DNA from 4 places in the Enterobacter sp. QK-SA4 genome. Region 1 is predicted to be linked to each of the others. Evidence: predicted binding sites of a transcription regulator. Region 1 holds the regulator's gene; each other region holds the start of a gene.
The links. The regulator CRP, encoded in region 1, controls carbon source genes, mostly activating them, when cyclic AMP is high. The targets are predictions, from matches to a motif close to ATGTGANNNNNNTCACAT.
Positions count from the first base shown of each region.

Region 2: the regulator CRP is predicted to act here: its motif matches at 2,040-2,057, upstream of AC1VYI_RS12745 (iron-containing alcohol dehydrogenase).
Region 3: the regulator CRP is predicted to act here: its motif matches at 1,988-2,005, upstream of msrB (peptide-methionine (R)-S-oxide reductase MsrB).
Region 4: the regulator CRP is predicted to act here: its motif matches at 1,809-1,826, upstream of focA (formate transporter FocA).

Region 1 covers NZ_JBXFXH010000007.1:390,792-394,763, forward strand. The annotation lists gene AC1VYI_RS03295 (YccS/YhfK family putative transporter) at 1-1,521, opposite strand, end outside; gene crp (cAMP-activated global transcriptional regulator CRP) at 1,579-2,211, opposite strand; gene AC1VYI_RS03305 (OsmC family protein) at 2,523-2,927, shown strand; gene AC1VYI_RS03310 (phosphoribulokinase) at 2,994-3,863, opposite strand; gene AC1VYI_RS03315 (YheU family protein) at 3,894-3,972, opposite strand, start outside.
Region 2 covers NZ_JBXFXH010000007.1:2,353,908-2,357,879, forward strand. The annotation lists gene AC1VYI_RS12740 (dihydrodipicolinate synthase family protein) at 1-780, opposite strand, end outside; gene AC1VYI_RS12745 (iron-containing alcohol dehydrogenase) at 798-1,940, opposite strand; gene dtnK (D-threonate kinase) at 2,114-3,331, shown strand; gene AC1VYI_RS12755 (D-threonate 4-phosphate dehydrogenase) at 3,324-3,972, shown strand, end outside.
Region 3 covers NZ_JBXFXH010000007.1:2,870,493-2,874,464, reverse strand. The annotation lists gene AC1VYI_RS15385 (D-hexose-6-phosphate mutarotase) at 1-713, opposite strand, end outside; gene gapA (glyceraldehyde-3-phosphate dehydrogenase) at 787-1,782, opposite strand; gene msrB (peptide-methionine (R)-S-oxide reductase MsrB) at 2,123-2,536, shown strand; gene AC1VYI_RS15370 (YeaC family protein) at 2,593-2,856, shown strand; gene pncA (bifunctional nicotinamidase/pyrazinamidase) at 2,902-3,543, opposite strand; gene ansA (asparaginase) at 3,553-3,972, opposite strand, start outside.
Region 4 covers NZ_JBXFXH010000007.1:3,191,864-3,195,835, reverse strand. The annotation lists gene pflB (formate C-acetyltransferase) at 1-841, opposite strand, end outside; gene focA (formate transporter FocA) at 893-1,750, opposite strand; gene ycaO (30S ribosomal protein S12 methylthiotransferase accessory factor YcaO) at 2,157-3,917, opposite strand.

The DNA of each region.
Region 1 (3,972 bases):
CTGCGGCCACAGCCAGACCATTCCGCCAAAGGCAATCAGGCAGCCGATCAGGGTATCAATCAGCCTGGCGACAATAAACTGTTCGCCATTGAGCGTGAGCAGCTGCAGGGTATATACCGCCGTCACCGTAAAGCCCACCATCGCCCAGCCGTAATTTTTTCGGATAATCAGGTAGCTCACCAGCGTGATCGCCAGCATGCCTGCCAGGGTATAGCCTTCCGGCACGTGGAAGTGCAGCGTCACGCCCGCAATGATCAGCCCGGCCATCGTTCCGCCAGCCCGGTGCAGAATACGCACACGCGTGGCGCCGTAGCCGTTCTGGGTGACAAACAGCACGGTCATTAAGATCCAGTACGGTTTCGGCAGGTGCAGCGCCATGCCCATCAGGCTGGCGGTACTGAGCATCACGCTAATCCTGGCGGCGTTGCGCAGGGCGGACGATTTAAGAGAAAGATAGCTTTTGAGCGCGGGCAATAACGGAAGCCGTTTTTGCTTATCCGCCATCAGGTCGCGGGGATAAAGCGGGCGCTGCGTGCGCAACACGCGGGCGATGCGGCTGAAGTGCCAGGCGGCAAACTGGCCGACCGGGTTATCGGGATGCTGGCGGGCGATTTTCTCCAGCGCGCCCAGCTGTTTTTCCATGTTAAAGCGCGTCGGGTAGCGGTGGTAGAGAATATCATCGGCCAGCACGCGCAGACGTGCGGACACGGTTTGTGCGTTCCAGCGGATCACCGCTTCGGCGTGGCTGCGCTCGACCAGCTTTTGCACCTCCTGCGGGTGATGAAGGCTTACGGAGATGTGCTCCTGCAGATCCAGCCCGACCTGGAAGGTGCGCAGCAGCCGTTTGTATTCGTGGTTCTTGTTGGCGGCGAGCATATGCAGCTGCTGATAGCACTGGCTTATCAGGTCCACCACCTTCTGCTGGCGCGTCAGCAGCGGCGGTAAGGATTTTTCCGGGTCGGTATGCTGGGTGAGCAGGGTATATTTGGCTTCGCAGTAATCCGCAAGCTGCACATAGAGCAGGCTCAGGGATTCACGCAGCGGCTGTTCGCGCCACAGCCAGAACCAAAACCAGTTAAACAGCCCGTACCACAATGTCCCCAGGGCGTAGATCAGCAGCGGCTCCCACACCGGCATGTTCCCGGCGAGGCTCAGCGTGAAAATGGCCGCAATCAGCGAGGCGGGAAGCAGGCGGGCGTGCAGCGAACTGATTTCCGCCGTGACGCCGAGCGTCATCGCCAGCACGGTCAGGATCAGCGGCAGCGGGATATCCCGGGCAAGCAGAAGCTGCACGGCGAGGCTACAGCCGGCAAACAGGCAGCCACCGATAATCAGGCGTTTGAAAAAGCGCTTATGCGGCGTGTCCAGACCGGCGATGTTGCAGCAGGCGGGCACGAGGGAAAACAGCAGGCCTTGCTGAAGATGTCCGAGGATCAGGCCTATGGCCACAGGAAGACACAACACCAGCGTTTGCCGCAGTGCGTAGTTAACTTCCGGGTGATAGATCAGCCTGCGCCACATGGGGAGTAGAGACAAAAACGGCGTGACACCCTGCGGTGACACGCCGTTTGAGCGGAATTAACGCGTTCCGTAGACCACGATGGTTTTACCGTGGGCGGAGATCAGGTTTTGATCTTCCAGCATTTTCAGGATACGGCCCACTGTTTCACGGGAGCAACCGACGATCTGACCAATTTCCTGACGGGTAATTTTAATTTGCATGCCGTCCGGGTGGGTCATAGCGTCTGGCTGTTTCGCCAGGTTCAACAGGGTTTGTGCGATACGGCCGGTAACGTCCAGGAAGGCGAGGTTACCCACTTTCTCTGACGTGACCTGCAGACGGCGCGCCATCTGGGAAGAAAGACGCATCAGGATGTCAGGGTTAACCTGAATCAGCTGACGGAACTTCTTGTAAGAAATTTCAGCCACTTCACATGCTGTCTTTGCACGAACCCAGGCGCTACGTTCCTGGCCCTCTTCAAACAGGCCCAGTTCACCGATGAAATCGCCCTGGTTCAGATAAGAAAGGATCATCTCTTTCCCTTCTTCATCTTTGATCAGCACTGCCACCGAGCCTTTAACGATGTAATACAACGTTTCCGCTTTTTCACCCTGGTGAATCAGCGTGCTCTTCGATGGGTACTTATGAATGTGGCAATGAGACAAGAACCATTCGAGAGTCGGGTCTGTTTGCGGTTTGCCAAGCACCATGCGCTGTTATCCTCTGTTATAAGCTGTCACCAGAGTCATCAGATGCATCCGGACTCTGGGGTTGCAATCGAATTCTTACCCATACCCTGGGAAGTCGGCTACCGTAACGTTTCGCAGCCAGTAAAGTTTGATGTCCTCTGCATACACGTGTAACGTCAATGTATTACTGTAGCATCCTGAGTGTTTTAGCATAGCTTTCGCCGCGTGTCTCCTGGTGTCTCGCTTCAGCATGATGCAGGTCGCCTTCCATTGCGAGAAATGTAACGCACGCGTAATCTGTCACCAAAAATGCAACGTTGGAGTTAATGAATATGCAAGCGCGCGTGAAATGGGTTGAAGGTTTAACGTTCCTGGGCGAGTCCGCGTCAGGACACCAGATTTTGATGGACGGTAACTCCGGCGATAAAGCGCCAAGCCCAATGGAAATGGTGCTGATGGCGGCAGGGGGTTGCAGCGCCATTGACGTGGTGTCGATTCTGCAAAAAGGTCGTCATGACGTGACGGATTGTGAGGTTAAACTCACATCAGAGCGTCGCGATGAGGCGCCACGCCTGTTCACCCATATTAACCTGCACTTTGTGGTCACCGGTAAAGAACTGAAAGACGCGGCGGTCTCACGTGCGGTGGACCTGTCTGCGGAGAAGTACTGCTCTGTGGCGTTAATGCTGGAGAAAGCGGTAAAAATCACGCATTCGTATGAAGTGATCGAGGCGTGATTGATGGGGCATCGTGCGTGTTGATGCCCTCACCCTAACCCTCTCCCACTGGGAGAGGGAACATGCTCACGCGATCTGCTTCCCTTCCATCAGTCGCTCCACCAGCGGCGTCATGATGAGCTCCATCGCCAGCCCCATTTTCCCGCCCGGCACCACTAACGTATTCATGTGCGAAATAAACGAGCCCTGCAGCATTGCCAGCAGCCACGGGTAATCAATGCCTTCGAGATTGCGGAAATGGATCACCACAAAACTCTCATCCAGCGACGGGATGCTTTTGGCCGCGAACGGGTTGGAGGTGTCCACCGTCGGCACGCGCTGGAAGTTGATATGGGTGCGGGAGAACTGCGGCGTCAGGAAGTTAATGTAATCCTCCATGGAGCGCACCACCGAGTCCATCACCGCTTCGCGAGAATGGCCACGCTCGCTCATGTCACGCGTCAGCTTCTGGATCCACTCCAGGTTTACGATAGGAACCACGCCGACCAGCAGATCCACGTGGCGCGCCACGTCGTGTTGAGGGGTGACCACGCCGCCGTGCAATCCTTCGTAAAACAGGACGTCGGTGGGTTCCGGCAGCGGCTGCCAGGGGGTAAAGGTGCCCGGCACCTGATTCCAGGGTACGGCTTCATCATAGGTGTGCAGATACTTGCGGGACTGCCCTTTGCCGCTCTTGCCGTACTCTATAAAGGTTTGTTCCAGCAGGCCGAAGTCATTGGCTTCCGGGCCGAAGTAGCTGATGTGTTTACCCGAATCGCGCGCCTTACGAATGGCCATGTCCATCTCCGGACGCGTGTAGCGGTGAAAGCTGTCGCCTTCGACCTCCGCCGCACGGAGATTCAGCTGGGCGAAAATCTTGCGAAATGCGAGGCTGGTGGTGGTGGTTCCCGCACCACTCGACCCCGTAACGGCAATAACCGGATGTCTGGCAGACATAGCAACTCCCTGACTGAAAAGGGTGGAAGATCAGCCGTGAAACGCGTTGCGGGGCATGATATTGACCGTCTCATGCAGTTCTGACCACACCAGCACCACGTCGCCGCTT
Region 2 (3,972 bases), 2.0 Mb from region 1:
TGCTTTTTTGACTGCGGCAGGGGAAAACACCACGTTGTACAGCTCGGTGCGCAGTTGGGTGACGCTCTCCTGCGCAAGGCGGGAACCGTCAATATCCCCCGCGTTAAAGCGTGACCAGATAGCGTTGATGGCCGTCGGCGCCACGTTTGCCAGCCCGGAAATGCAGGCCGAACATCCGTCGACGAAGCCCTGGTGGATAAGCGAATCTGGGCCGTTGAGCACGTCGAATCCATCCATGTCCCTCACCGCATTAAGGAATCCACGCAGGCTTTCATAGCTCCCGGCACTGTCTTTAATACCGACGATGTTGGGATGTTCGGCCAGCGCGCGTGCGGTAGCGGGTTCAATGGTATTGCCGGTACGCGCTGGAATGTTGTACAGAAATACCGGTACGGCTAGCGCGTCGGCGATAGCGGTGTAGTGCGCGACCAGTTCAGACTGTTTCAGCGGAACGAAGTAAGGGGTAATGACGGAAACGGCATCGACGCCCAGCGAGGCGATCTGTTTCCCCAGACGGATGGTTTCGCGGGTCGAAATTTCCCCAATGTGCGCCACGACCGGTGCGCGCCCGGCCACCGTCTCCACGCAGGTGCGGGTGACGGCGATTTTTTCTTCTTCGTTAAGCACGAAGAACTCGCCGTTTGTGCCGCCGCAGAAGATGCCGTTGCCAGCACTGAGTTGACGATCGATCTGTCGTTTCAGGCCCGACAGGCTCAGCGCGCCTTCCGTGTCAAAGGGGGTTACAACGGCCGTTAGCACGCCCCTGATGTTGTTACGCATTACACACTCCTTGGCTATTAATGTTGGGGAAACAGTGTCCGGTAAATCGCCTGCACCTCGTCGTGATTAACCTGACAGGGTGCATTGTTCATGAGCCGCTTAACGTTAAGGGCCGCATCACTGAGGGAGGCGATATCTTCACGCGGTACGCCCAGTGTCTCCAGGTTATCCGGCAGGTTGAGTCTGCGAACCAGCGCGGCAAAGTACTCCACCAGAGCGTGGGATTTTTCTTCGTCTGACAGCGACGTATCCGCGCCGGGCACCAAATCCCAGACTTGCGCAAATTTCGTCACGCAGTGGGGACGAACCACGCGCATGCAGGGCGCCAGCAGAATCGCGTTGGCCACCCCGTGAGGCAGGTGATATTTGCCGCCGAGCGGGTAGGACAGGGCGTGAACCAGGTGCGTGCCAGCATGTGCAATGGCGACCCCGCCGTAGTAAGACGCCCACAGCATCTCCAGTTTCGCCAGCAGATTGCCCGGTTCGGCGCAGGCCGTTTCAATGTTGTTGAGCAGCTTAGACAGGCCCATCAGCGCGGCGTTATCGCTAACCGGATTAGCGACCGTTGAGGTGAAACACTCAATCAGATGGCACAGGGCATCAATCCCGGTGGATGAGGCAATGTGTGCGGGCATGCTGGTCGTCAGCTCCGGCAGCAGGGCGACGTAATCGGGCAGCAGGACGGGGGAGATGATGCCCACTTTCGTGCTTTGCTCCGGTATGGCCAGAATGGCATTCGGCGTCGCTTCCGATCCGGTTCCTGCAGTGGCCGGGATCAGCAGTGACGCGATGCGTGCCACCGGTTTTATGCCTGCGAGCAGGTTGTCCAGCCCCGGAGAAAGCGGGTGACAAAGTACTGAAAGCAGTTTGGCTACATCCAGTACGCTACCACCGCCGAGCCCGACGACCAGCCCAAACGTTCCCTTTAACGTCGAGAGCAGCTGGTTCACGTCGTGATGGGTGGGCTCAGGCGGGACATTGTCGATAATTGTGACGCCGCGCTGCTCCTCTTCGAGGATCGCGCGGATCTGCTTTGCTGCCTCCAGACGCGCAATATTGCCGTCCGTCACCAGCAGGATCTGCGTTTTATCAGTAAGTAATGGCCTGATGGCGGCGATGGCATTCGCCCCGCTAATCAGGGTGCTGTTGATCGTAACCACGCTTTTCTCCTGTCTCTGTATCCATGATTGATTTCGCTCAAGCAAGACGCTTCATGGTCATCGTGTGGCTAAATTTATAATTTATTCGCAAACTGATTAACTTGATCTTGCTCACATATAATCAATCATGATTGAATATAATCATTAACGGGAAAGATTAACCCGAAGTGGGGATGAAAGTGAGCAATGTGAACAGAGTGGTCGTGGTCGTCGCCGATGACTTTACCGGCGCAAATGATGCCGGTGTCAGCCTGGCGCTGTGTGGCAAAAAAGTCAGCGTGGCGTTTCATACACCGTTTACCCAGGCGAGCGATGTGCTGATCGTTAACACCGACTCCCGGGCGCTGAAGGCATCGGAGGCGGCCGAAAGGGTGGCCGCACTCGGGGCTGAAATCGCGGATGCCCGCTGGCTCATTAAAAAGATGGATTCCACGCTGCGCGGCAACGCAGGAGCCGAATCTCAAGTTCTTAAGGCATTAAGCGGCAGGCGGCAGGTGATCGTGGCGCCGGCATACCCGTCAGCAGGGCGGATCACGCGGTACGGCAGGTGTCTGGTAAACGGCGTTCCGGTGAATGAAACCGAATTTGCCAGCGATCCCAAAACGCCCGTCCCGTCTGCCGCTATTGCTGACCTGTTTACCGGGGTGAGCGCTAAAAGCGTGACCGTGAAAATGCTCACTGCCGAACTTGCCCGAGGAACGGAATGGCTCATCGTGGATGCGCACACCGATGAGGAGATGGACGCCATTATCGATGCCGCGTTGGCCTGCTCACAGACGCCGCTGCTGGTGGGCTCTGCTGGACTATGCGATGCGCTGGCCCGTCATCTGGCCCCGGTCCGGCGTAAACAACTGCTGGCCGTCGTCGGCTCGATGAGTGAGATCGCGCAACGACAGATTGCGCTGGCGGTAAGCCAGGCGGACGTCTCGTCGGTACTCATTGATGTGAATGACGCGCTGCGCGGAGACACGTCCGGGTATCTCGAACAGATTGCGCAGGTACTTCAGTCTGGCCATCACTGCATTGTGCATACCTGTGCGGGCCACGAGGCCCGGCATCAGGTCGAGCAACTCTGCCAGCAGCATCGTGTCACTCGCGCAGGCCTGGGCGAAAAAATCTGTACGTTTTTAGGCGAACTGACCCGACAGGTGCTTGCGGCGCAGACGCCTGACGCGCTGTACGTCTCCGGTGGCGACGTGGCGATGGCTGTCGCGAGGGCACTGGACGCTCGGGGGTTTGAGATTACCGGGTGCGTCGCACAGTGCGTGCCAGTCGGAAAATTTCTGGGTTGTGGCTGGCAGCAGCCGGTAATGACCAAAGCAGGGGGCTTCGGAAACGAAGAGACGCTGCTTGAGGTGTTGCATTTTATCGAGGAGAGACTGAGTGACTAAAATTATTGCTGTAACCATGGGTGACCCGGCTGGCATTGGCCCGGAAATCATCATCAAATCCCTCACCGAGGGTGAGTTGTCAGGGGCGCCTGTGGTGGTTGTGGGCTGCGCCAGAACGCTGCAGCGGGTGCTTGAGAAAGGAATCACCGGGCAGGCGGATATCCGCACTATCGAAACGGTCAGCGGCGCGCGCTTTGCCGCTGGCGTGATTAACGTGCTTGATGAACCGCTGGCCGATCCTGATGCACTGAAGCCGGGTATCGTTCAGGCTGAGGCCGGGGATCTGGCTTATCGCTGCGTGAAGCGTGCTACCGAACTGGCGATGGCGGGTGAGGTGAAGGCGATTGCAACGGCTCCCCTGAATAAAGAGGCGCTGCACCTGGCCGGGCATCTCTATCCGGGTCATACCGAGCTGCTGGCGCATCTGACCGACAGCAAAGATTACGCCATGGTGCTGTATACGGACAAACTGAAGGTGATTCACATCACGACCCACATTGCGTTGCGCAAATTCCTTGATACGCTCAATCAGGATCGGGTAAAAACCGTGATTGGGATTGCGGATAGATTCCTGAAACGCGTCGGCTTTCAACAACCGCGCATTGCGGTTGCCGGCGTTAACCCGCATGCGGGTGAAAACG
Region 3 (3,972 bases), 2.5 Mb from region 1:
TCGCTGTGATGATGATGGACCACTTCAATGCCGCGGTTCAGGGCGCCGTCGTGGATCACGCTGCACGCTTCCGGGTGCAGGTAAACGCGGTCGGTACGGTCAGGGAATGCCTGAACGCCGTCGCTCAGTTTGCCTTCTTTCGCGTTATCGACTTTATCAATATAGGTATCACCCAGGCCGCTCACCTTCACGACGCTGATATCACCCACGTTGAAATAGGTGTGCAGGGCAGAGGTGGTTTCGAACTCGCCGTGAGCTTCCAGTTCGATTTCACAGGTTTTACCCAGTTTGAAGCGGGCATACAGGGTGAAATCGTGCGGCCAGAGGGCGCGGGTTTCATCATTAGCCTGCAGCTCAAAGGTCAGCGCTGCGCCGTTGTCATCTTCGTTATGCGCTTTCAGCGTCCACTGCTGGTTGCGGGCAAAACCGTGAGACGGCAAACCCGGCTGTGCGGACGGGCCGAACCACGGCCAGCAGATCGGCACGCCGCCGCGAATAGCCGCCCCTTTTTTGAAGGAGGTCGCATCGCTCAGCCACAAACCTTCGGCTTCACCTTCCGGTTTCCAGGAGAGCAGGTGCGCGCCGTTCAGCGCCACGGAAGCTTTAACGCGTGGGTGGTCAACGACGATAACGTCGGCACCGTCAATCAGACGGCGGGAGAGCACAGGGGTAAGTTGTTCGACTACCGGAAGTGCAAAAATTTTATTAATCATTAAGCAATCCTCTGTCTTATAAATAAAAAAAGGCGACCGAAGTCGCCTTTTTGGATCAAGCACTCATCTCAACTTATTTAGAGATGTGAGCGATCAGGTCCAGTACTTTGTTAGAGTAGCCAGTTTCGTTGTCGTACCAGGAAACCAGTTTAACGAAGTTGTCGTTCAGTGCGATACCTGCTTTAGCATCGAACACGGAAGTGCAGATTTCGCCGTTGAAGTCGGTAGAAACAACGTCGTCTTCGGTGTAGCCCAGAACGCCTTTCATTGCGCCTTCGGAAGCAGCTTTGATTGCTTTCTTAATTTCTTCATAAGAAGCAGCTTTTTCCAGACGAACGGTCAGGTCAACAACGGATACGTTAGGAGTTGGAACGCGGAACGCCATACCAGTCAGTTTGCCATTCAGTTCTGGCAGTACTTTACCTACAGCTTTAGCAGCACCGGTAGAGGATGGGATGATGTTCTGAGCCGCGCCACGGCCGCCGCGCCAGTCTTTGTGAGACGGGCCATCAACGGTTTTCTGAGTAGCGGTGGTTGCGTGAACGGTAGTCATCAGACCTTCGATGATGCCGAAGTTGTCGTTGATAACTTTAGCCAGCGGTGCCAGGCAGTTGGTGGTGCAGGATGCGTTAGACACGATATCCTGGCCAGCGTAAGTTTCGAAGTTTGCACCACGAACGAACATTGGGGTGTTGTCTTTGGAAGGACCAGTCAGAACAACTTTCTTCGCACCCGCAGTGATGTGTTTACGTGCAGTTTCGTCGGTCAGGAAGATACCGGTTGCTTCAGCAACAACGTCAACACCGATTTCGTTCCATTTCAGGTTAGCTGGGTCTTTTTCAGCAGTAACGCGGATGGTTTTGCCATTAACAACCAGGTGGCCGTCTTTCACTTCAACGGTGCCGTCGAAACGACCGTGAGTTGAGTCGTACTTCAGCATGTACGCCATGTATTCAGCGTCCAGGAGATCGTTGATACCAACGATTTCGATGTCAGAACGTTTCTGAGCAGCACGGAAAACAATACGGCCGATACGGCCAAAACCGTTGATACCTACTTTGATAGTCATATATTCCACCAGCTATTTGTTAGTGAATAAAAGGTTGCCTGTAAAATTACAAAAACCTTACGCAGCGTCAAGCGGAATCGTGTCAATCATTGCGACAAATCAATCCTGTGACTAACGTTTGTGCGACTGACTCGCCTCACTTTCCCTTTGAGCTTGCACCCATATGGGGGCTGAGCCGGGATTTTAAAGTCCTCGCAGGATAAAAATGTGAACATGATCACAATTGCCTGACCGCTTATTCGCGACACATAAGTTTAGATCAAAAGTGCACGCAAGGGTGTTAATGTTTTGTTAGAATCCGGGTTGAAAGATGTCTGTTTCTACAGCGAGATGTAAGCATATGTCGAACCAACGTAACCCTGACGATTTGAAAAAAAACCTCACAGAAATGCAGTTTTATGTGACGCAGAATCACGGAACGGAACCGCCGTTCACCGGGCGTTTACTGCACAACAAGCGAGACGGCGTCTACCACTGTCTGGTCTGTGATGCCCCGTTGTTCAATTCACAAACGAAATTTGATTCTGGCTGCGGCTGGCCGAGTTTTTACGAGCCGGTGAGCGATGAGGCCATCCGCTACCTGACCGACTCGTCGCACGGCATGGTGCGCACGGAAATTCGCTGCGGCAACTGCGATGCGCACCTTGGGCACGTCTTCCCGGATGGCCCACAGCCTACGGGCGAGCGTTTCTGCGTAAACTCGGCCTCAATGAGCTTCACCGATGATGAGAACGGTGACCAGATTAAGGGTTGAAAAAACGATTCAGCAAATTATTCCTTTGAAAGGGCGCGAGTGTGAATATTGATGACATGATTAGCGGCATGACGCCGGAAATTTATCAGCGTCTGGTGACCGCCGTAGAACTGGGAAAATGGCCCGACGGCGTCGCGCTGACGCCGGAGCAAAAAGAGAACAGTTTACAGCTGGTGATGCTGTGGCAGGCGCGCAATAACACCGACGCGCAGCACATGACGATCGACACCAAAGGCCAGATGGTGATGAAGAGCAAGCGCGAGCTGAAAGAAGACTTCGGCATCACGCCGAAGCCGATTGCGACGATGAAAATGCAATAACGGTGCGGGTTGATACCCTCTCCCACAGGGAGAGGGCGTAAAAGACTACGCCTGCGTTTCCAGCCAGTCTTCGAGCGTATACAGCGTTGCGCCTTCCGCAGCCATATCCATAAACGCCTGAGCGCTGTCCTGCGGATGAATGTTTACCCCGCGGCAGCCGTCGGTGATGACGCTGATGGTATAACCTAACTGGAGCGCGTCCAGCACGGTAAACTTCACGCAGTAATCCGTCGCCAGGCCCAGCACGATCAGCTCCGTGATTTCGTGATGACGTAACCACGCGTCCAGCGCCGTTTTCTGGCGATGCCCGTTATCAAAAAACGCGCTATAGCTGTCGATAGCCGGGTTTTCACCTTTATGGAACACCGCATCGACGGCTTTCTGATTCAGGAGCGGATGCAGCTCCGCGCCTTCCGTCTGCTGTACGCAGTGATCCGGCCAGAAGGTTTGCGCCAGCCCGTCGAGTTCACCCTGAGTGAAAGGCTCGACGTTGTGCTGGCTGGCAAAGCTGCCGTGGTTCGCCGGATGCCAGTCCTGGCTTGCGACAACCGCTTCACCGCGGGCTTTGCACCAGTCAATCAGCGTGTTTGCCACGTCAACGGTGCTGTCACCTTCGGCGACGGCCAGCGCACCACCCGCGCAGAAATCATTTTGCAAATCGACCAGTAGCAGGGCGCGTTGCTTCATGAGCACTCCTTATTCGTCCGGGGTCAGCTCGCCGCGCAGGTTTTGCATCATCGCGCTGCGAATGGACTGAATGTCCAGATCCTGACTCAGTAAATAGTGAAGTTTAGTCAGCGTTGCCTCAACGGTCATATCGAAGCCGCTGATGACTCCCGCATGCGCCAGCGCGTTGCCGGTGGCATAGCCGCCCATATTGACCTTTCCGGACATGCACTGGGTCAGGTTCACGACCACAATTCCGCGCTCGCTGGCTTCCTGGAGCTCTTTCAGGAATTCGCCGTTCTGCGGGGCATTACCTACGCCATAGGAGCGCAGAATCAGCGCTTTCACCGGCTGGCGAAGGAAGTTACGCACCACGTCGGCAGAGATACCCGGGTAGATAGTGACCACGCCAATCGGTTGCGGAGTGATCGGATGCACGATCAGCTCGCC
Region 4 (3,972 bases), 2.8 Mb from region 1:
ATACGCGACCGAAGGACATTGCTGCACCGTTCTGAGACTTAACTGCGGCCAGGTAGCCGAAGTAGGTCCACTGGATAGCTTCCTGAGCGTTGGTAGCCGGACCAGAGATATCGCAGCCATATTTCGCCGCCATCTCTTTGATCTGACCCAGCGCGCGGTGCTGTTCAGCGATTTCTTCACGCAGACGGATAGTCGCTTCCAGGTTTACGCCATTTTCCAGGTCAGACTGCAGGGAAACAAACTGCGCGTACTTGTCTTTCATCAGGAAGTCGATACCGTACAGCGCAACGCGACGGTAGTCACCGATGATACGGCCACGGCCATACGCATCTGGCAGACCAGTCAGAACGCCAGATTTACGGCAGTTCAGAATGTCTTTGGTGTAAACATCGAATACACCCTGGTTGTGGGTTTTGCGGTATTCGGTGAAGATTTTTTTCAGCATTGGATCCAGCTCGCGGTTATACGCTTTGCAGGAACCTTCAACCATTTTGATACCACCGAACGGGATGATTGCGCGTTTCAGTGGTGCTTCAGTCTGCAGACCAACGATTTTCTCAAGGGCTTTGTTGATGTAGCCAGCATCGTGAGAAGTGATGGTGGAAGCAACGGAGGTGTCAAAATCAACTGGCGCGTGAGTGCGGTTTTCCAGTTTAACGCCTTCCATTACGCTGTCCCACAGCTTGGTGGTCGCGTCAGTTGCGCCAGCCAGGAAGGATTCGTCACCTTCATACGGGGTATAGTTTTTCTGAATGAAGTCACGTACGTTTACTTCATTCTGCCAGTCACCTTTCGCAAAACCTTCCCAGGCTGTGGCTAACTTTTCATTAAGCTCGGACATGTAACACCTACCTTCTTAAGTGGATTTTTTATTTACTGCCTGAGAAAACCATCAATGATGATCGTCGCCACGCAGGTAAATGACCCAGTATGTCAACCCAACTAACAGACCCCCACCGATAATGTTCCCGATAGTGACAGGGATCAGGTTATCAGTAATGAAATTCATAATAGTCAGGTGAGAGAAACTTTCCGGGGATGAACCAACTGCGGTCCAGAACTCCGGGCTCGCAAAGTCGCGGATGACAATGCCCATTGGGATCATGAACATATTCGCGATACTGTGCTCAAAGCCGCTGGCAACAAACATCGCAACCGGCAGAACCATAATTAAGGCTTTGTCCATCAGGCTACGACCCGAGTAGCTCATCCATACAGCCAGGCAGACCATCAGGTTAGCGAGGATGCCGAGAGCAACGGCTTCGATAAATGTGTGGTGCATTTTGTGGTCGGCGGTTTGCAGGACGTTAAGGCCCCAGCCACCGTTGGCGGTCATGTACTCGCCAGAAAGCCACATCAACAAAACAAAGAGCAGACAGCCAACCAGGTTACCCACGTAGACGTTAAGCCAGTTACGTGCCAGCTGACCCCAGGTAATTCTTCCGCTGGCCTTTGCCACGACAATCAGCACCGTTGAGGTGAAGAGGTCGGCGCCGCAGATGACGCAGAGAATCAGACCCAGTGAGAAGCAAATGCCGCCAATCAGTTTGGCCATGCCGAAAGGCATTCCGGCAGTACCGGTGGTGGCGGTGATGTAGAAGACGAAAGCGATAGAGATGAACACACCAGCCGTGATCGCCAGATAGAACGTCTTCATCGGGTGTTTCGTTGCTTTATAGACACCCGCTTCTTCGGCAACTTTGGCCATCGCAGCAGGGAGTAAAAGATCAAAAGGGTTGTCAGCTTTCACACTAACTCTCTCTTTATTAAGTCGGCGACGAGATACTAACAAAGCATTATAGAAGAGAAATTGATATAGATCATATCTCGCCTAGCTTATAGGCCCGCAGTGTGTATGGTTTTACAACAAATGCGGAGTAAGTAATTGATTATCCGTATAAAAATAAATTTTAAAAGTTATGAAAAGAGTTGAATTTTTTCGTTCGGCCACCCCTGACGCAGTTAATTAATATGGAGTATTTACCATAAAAAGTAACAGTAAAGCCCAGGTAAATATTATTATATTTACCCATGTTTAACTTTATTATTACAATCAACAGTCATTGCCGAAGAAAATAAAAAACGGGGCAATGAAATTGCCCCGTAATATAGCCCAGACGATTGAATACGCCTACTGCTGGTAATGTTATGTGCGCTTATTTTAACCAGTAAGCGGCTTTTGCTTTCTGCAGCTTTTCGTAGGCCTTCAGCAGCGACTGATGCGCCGGGAAGGCTTTCAGATCGCTATCAACAGCCTGCAGGCCATAGAACGGCGCTTCGCCGCTCAGGGCCGCGCTGGCTGCTTCTACGGCCTCAGCTCCGTACATACGCACGAAAGCATTCAGGTATTGCAGCGGCTCGCGGTCCTCTTCCTGGGCCAGCAGCAACAGGGTTTGCAGGCAGCGGTAATAATTGGTGCGTTCGGCAGAGAAGACAGACTGGTTGAATTCCATGGTCCACTCGGTCCAGGCCAGGGCCTGATCCAAATCGCCACCCGCCAGGGCCAGCATCGCTTTCAGCTCACCGATGCGCAGGGTATACCAGCCGTTGTCTTTACCGGTCGCCAGGCCCAGCAGTTCGCGTACGCGGGTAAAGTCATCATGGCCTTCTTCGTCCAGTTGGGCGATCAGGTTCAGATAATCTTCTTTCTCCCACTCGCTGCCCGGCAGAGCCAGCAGCGTTTCGCGCAGATGGGCACCCATGCTGTTGTTCGCCAGCCACAGATCTTCAGCCGGGTAGATGTCGGACATGCCCGGAACGATAATGCGGCACGCGTAGACGCCAAGATGTTCGTAGTCGGCAATGTAGACTTCCTGATCTTCCGCGTTGAAGATAGCCATCAGCGTGGCGAACTCTTCTTCCGTGGTACCGGCAAAGCTCCAGTCCACGAACGGATAGTCGGCGTCCTGCTTGAACATATCCCAGGAAATTAAACCGCTGGAGTCAATGAAGTGGGTTTCAAGGTTGGTATGCTCGGCCACTTCTTCATCGTCAAACGTTGGCGGAGTGAAGACGTCGAGATCTTTCAGGCTACGGCCCTGCAGCAGCTCGGTAACGGTACGCTCCAGCGCCACGCCGAAGTCAGGGTGCGCCCCGAATGAGGCGAAGCAGGTGCCGTTGGCCGGGTTAAACAGCACCACGCAGATAACCGGATACTTGCCGCCCAGCGAGCCGTCATAGGCAAAGATTGGGAAACCTTCTGCTTCGAGCTTAGCGATGGACTCCACTACGCCCGGATAGCGCGCCAGCACCTCTGCCGGAATTTCAGGCAGGCTGATGGATTCAGCGATGATGCGGTTTTTAATGTGGCGTTCAAAGACTTCAGACAGACCCTGCACGCGCGCTTCATTGCGGGTGTTACCGGCGGACATACCGTTGGACACATACAGGTTGCCGACGATGTTCATCGGAATATACACGGTCTGCTCGTCAGACTGACGGGTGAACGGCAGGGCGCAGATCCCACGGTCTTCATTGCCAGACTGCAGATCGATCAGCATGCTGGCGGTCAGTTCGTTTTCCGGATCGTAGAAAGCACGCAGGCGCGCGTCGAGAATACCTTCCGGCAGCTCGTCATCTTCGGTCAGCGGGAACCATTTTTCATTTGGATAGTGAACGAACGGGCCGTTAGCGATGGTTTCGCCCAGCCAGAAGTCAGCGAAGAAATAGTTGGTGGACAGACGCTCAAAATACTCACCCAGCGCAGAGGCCAGTGCCGCTTTTTTTGTAGCGCCTTTACCGTTGGTAAAGCACAGGGCACAGTCTTTATCGCGAATATGCACGGACCAGACATGAGGCACCGGATTGAGCCAGGAGGCTTCTTCGATGTTAAAACCCAGGTCGGTCAGTTTCTGCTGGAAGCGAGCGATGGAATCTTCCAGAGCGGCGTCTTTGCCGGGGATAAACGTTTGAGTCATGGCGTTCACTTTTATCGTACGTAAAGCGCGCAATGATACGGGTTTTGCGTGACGG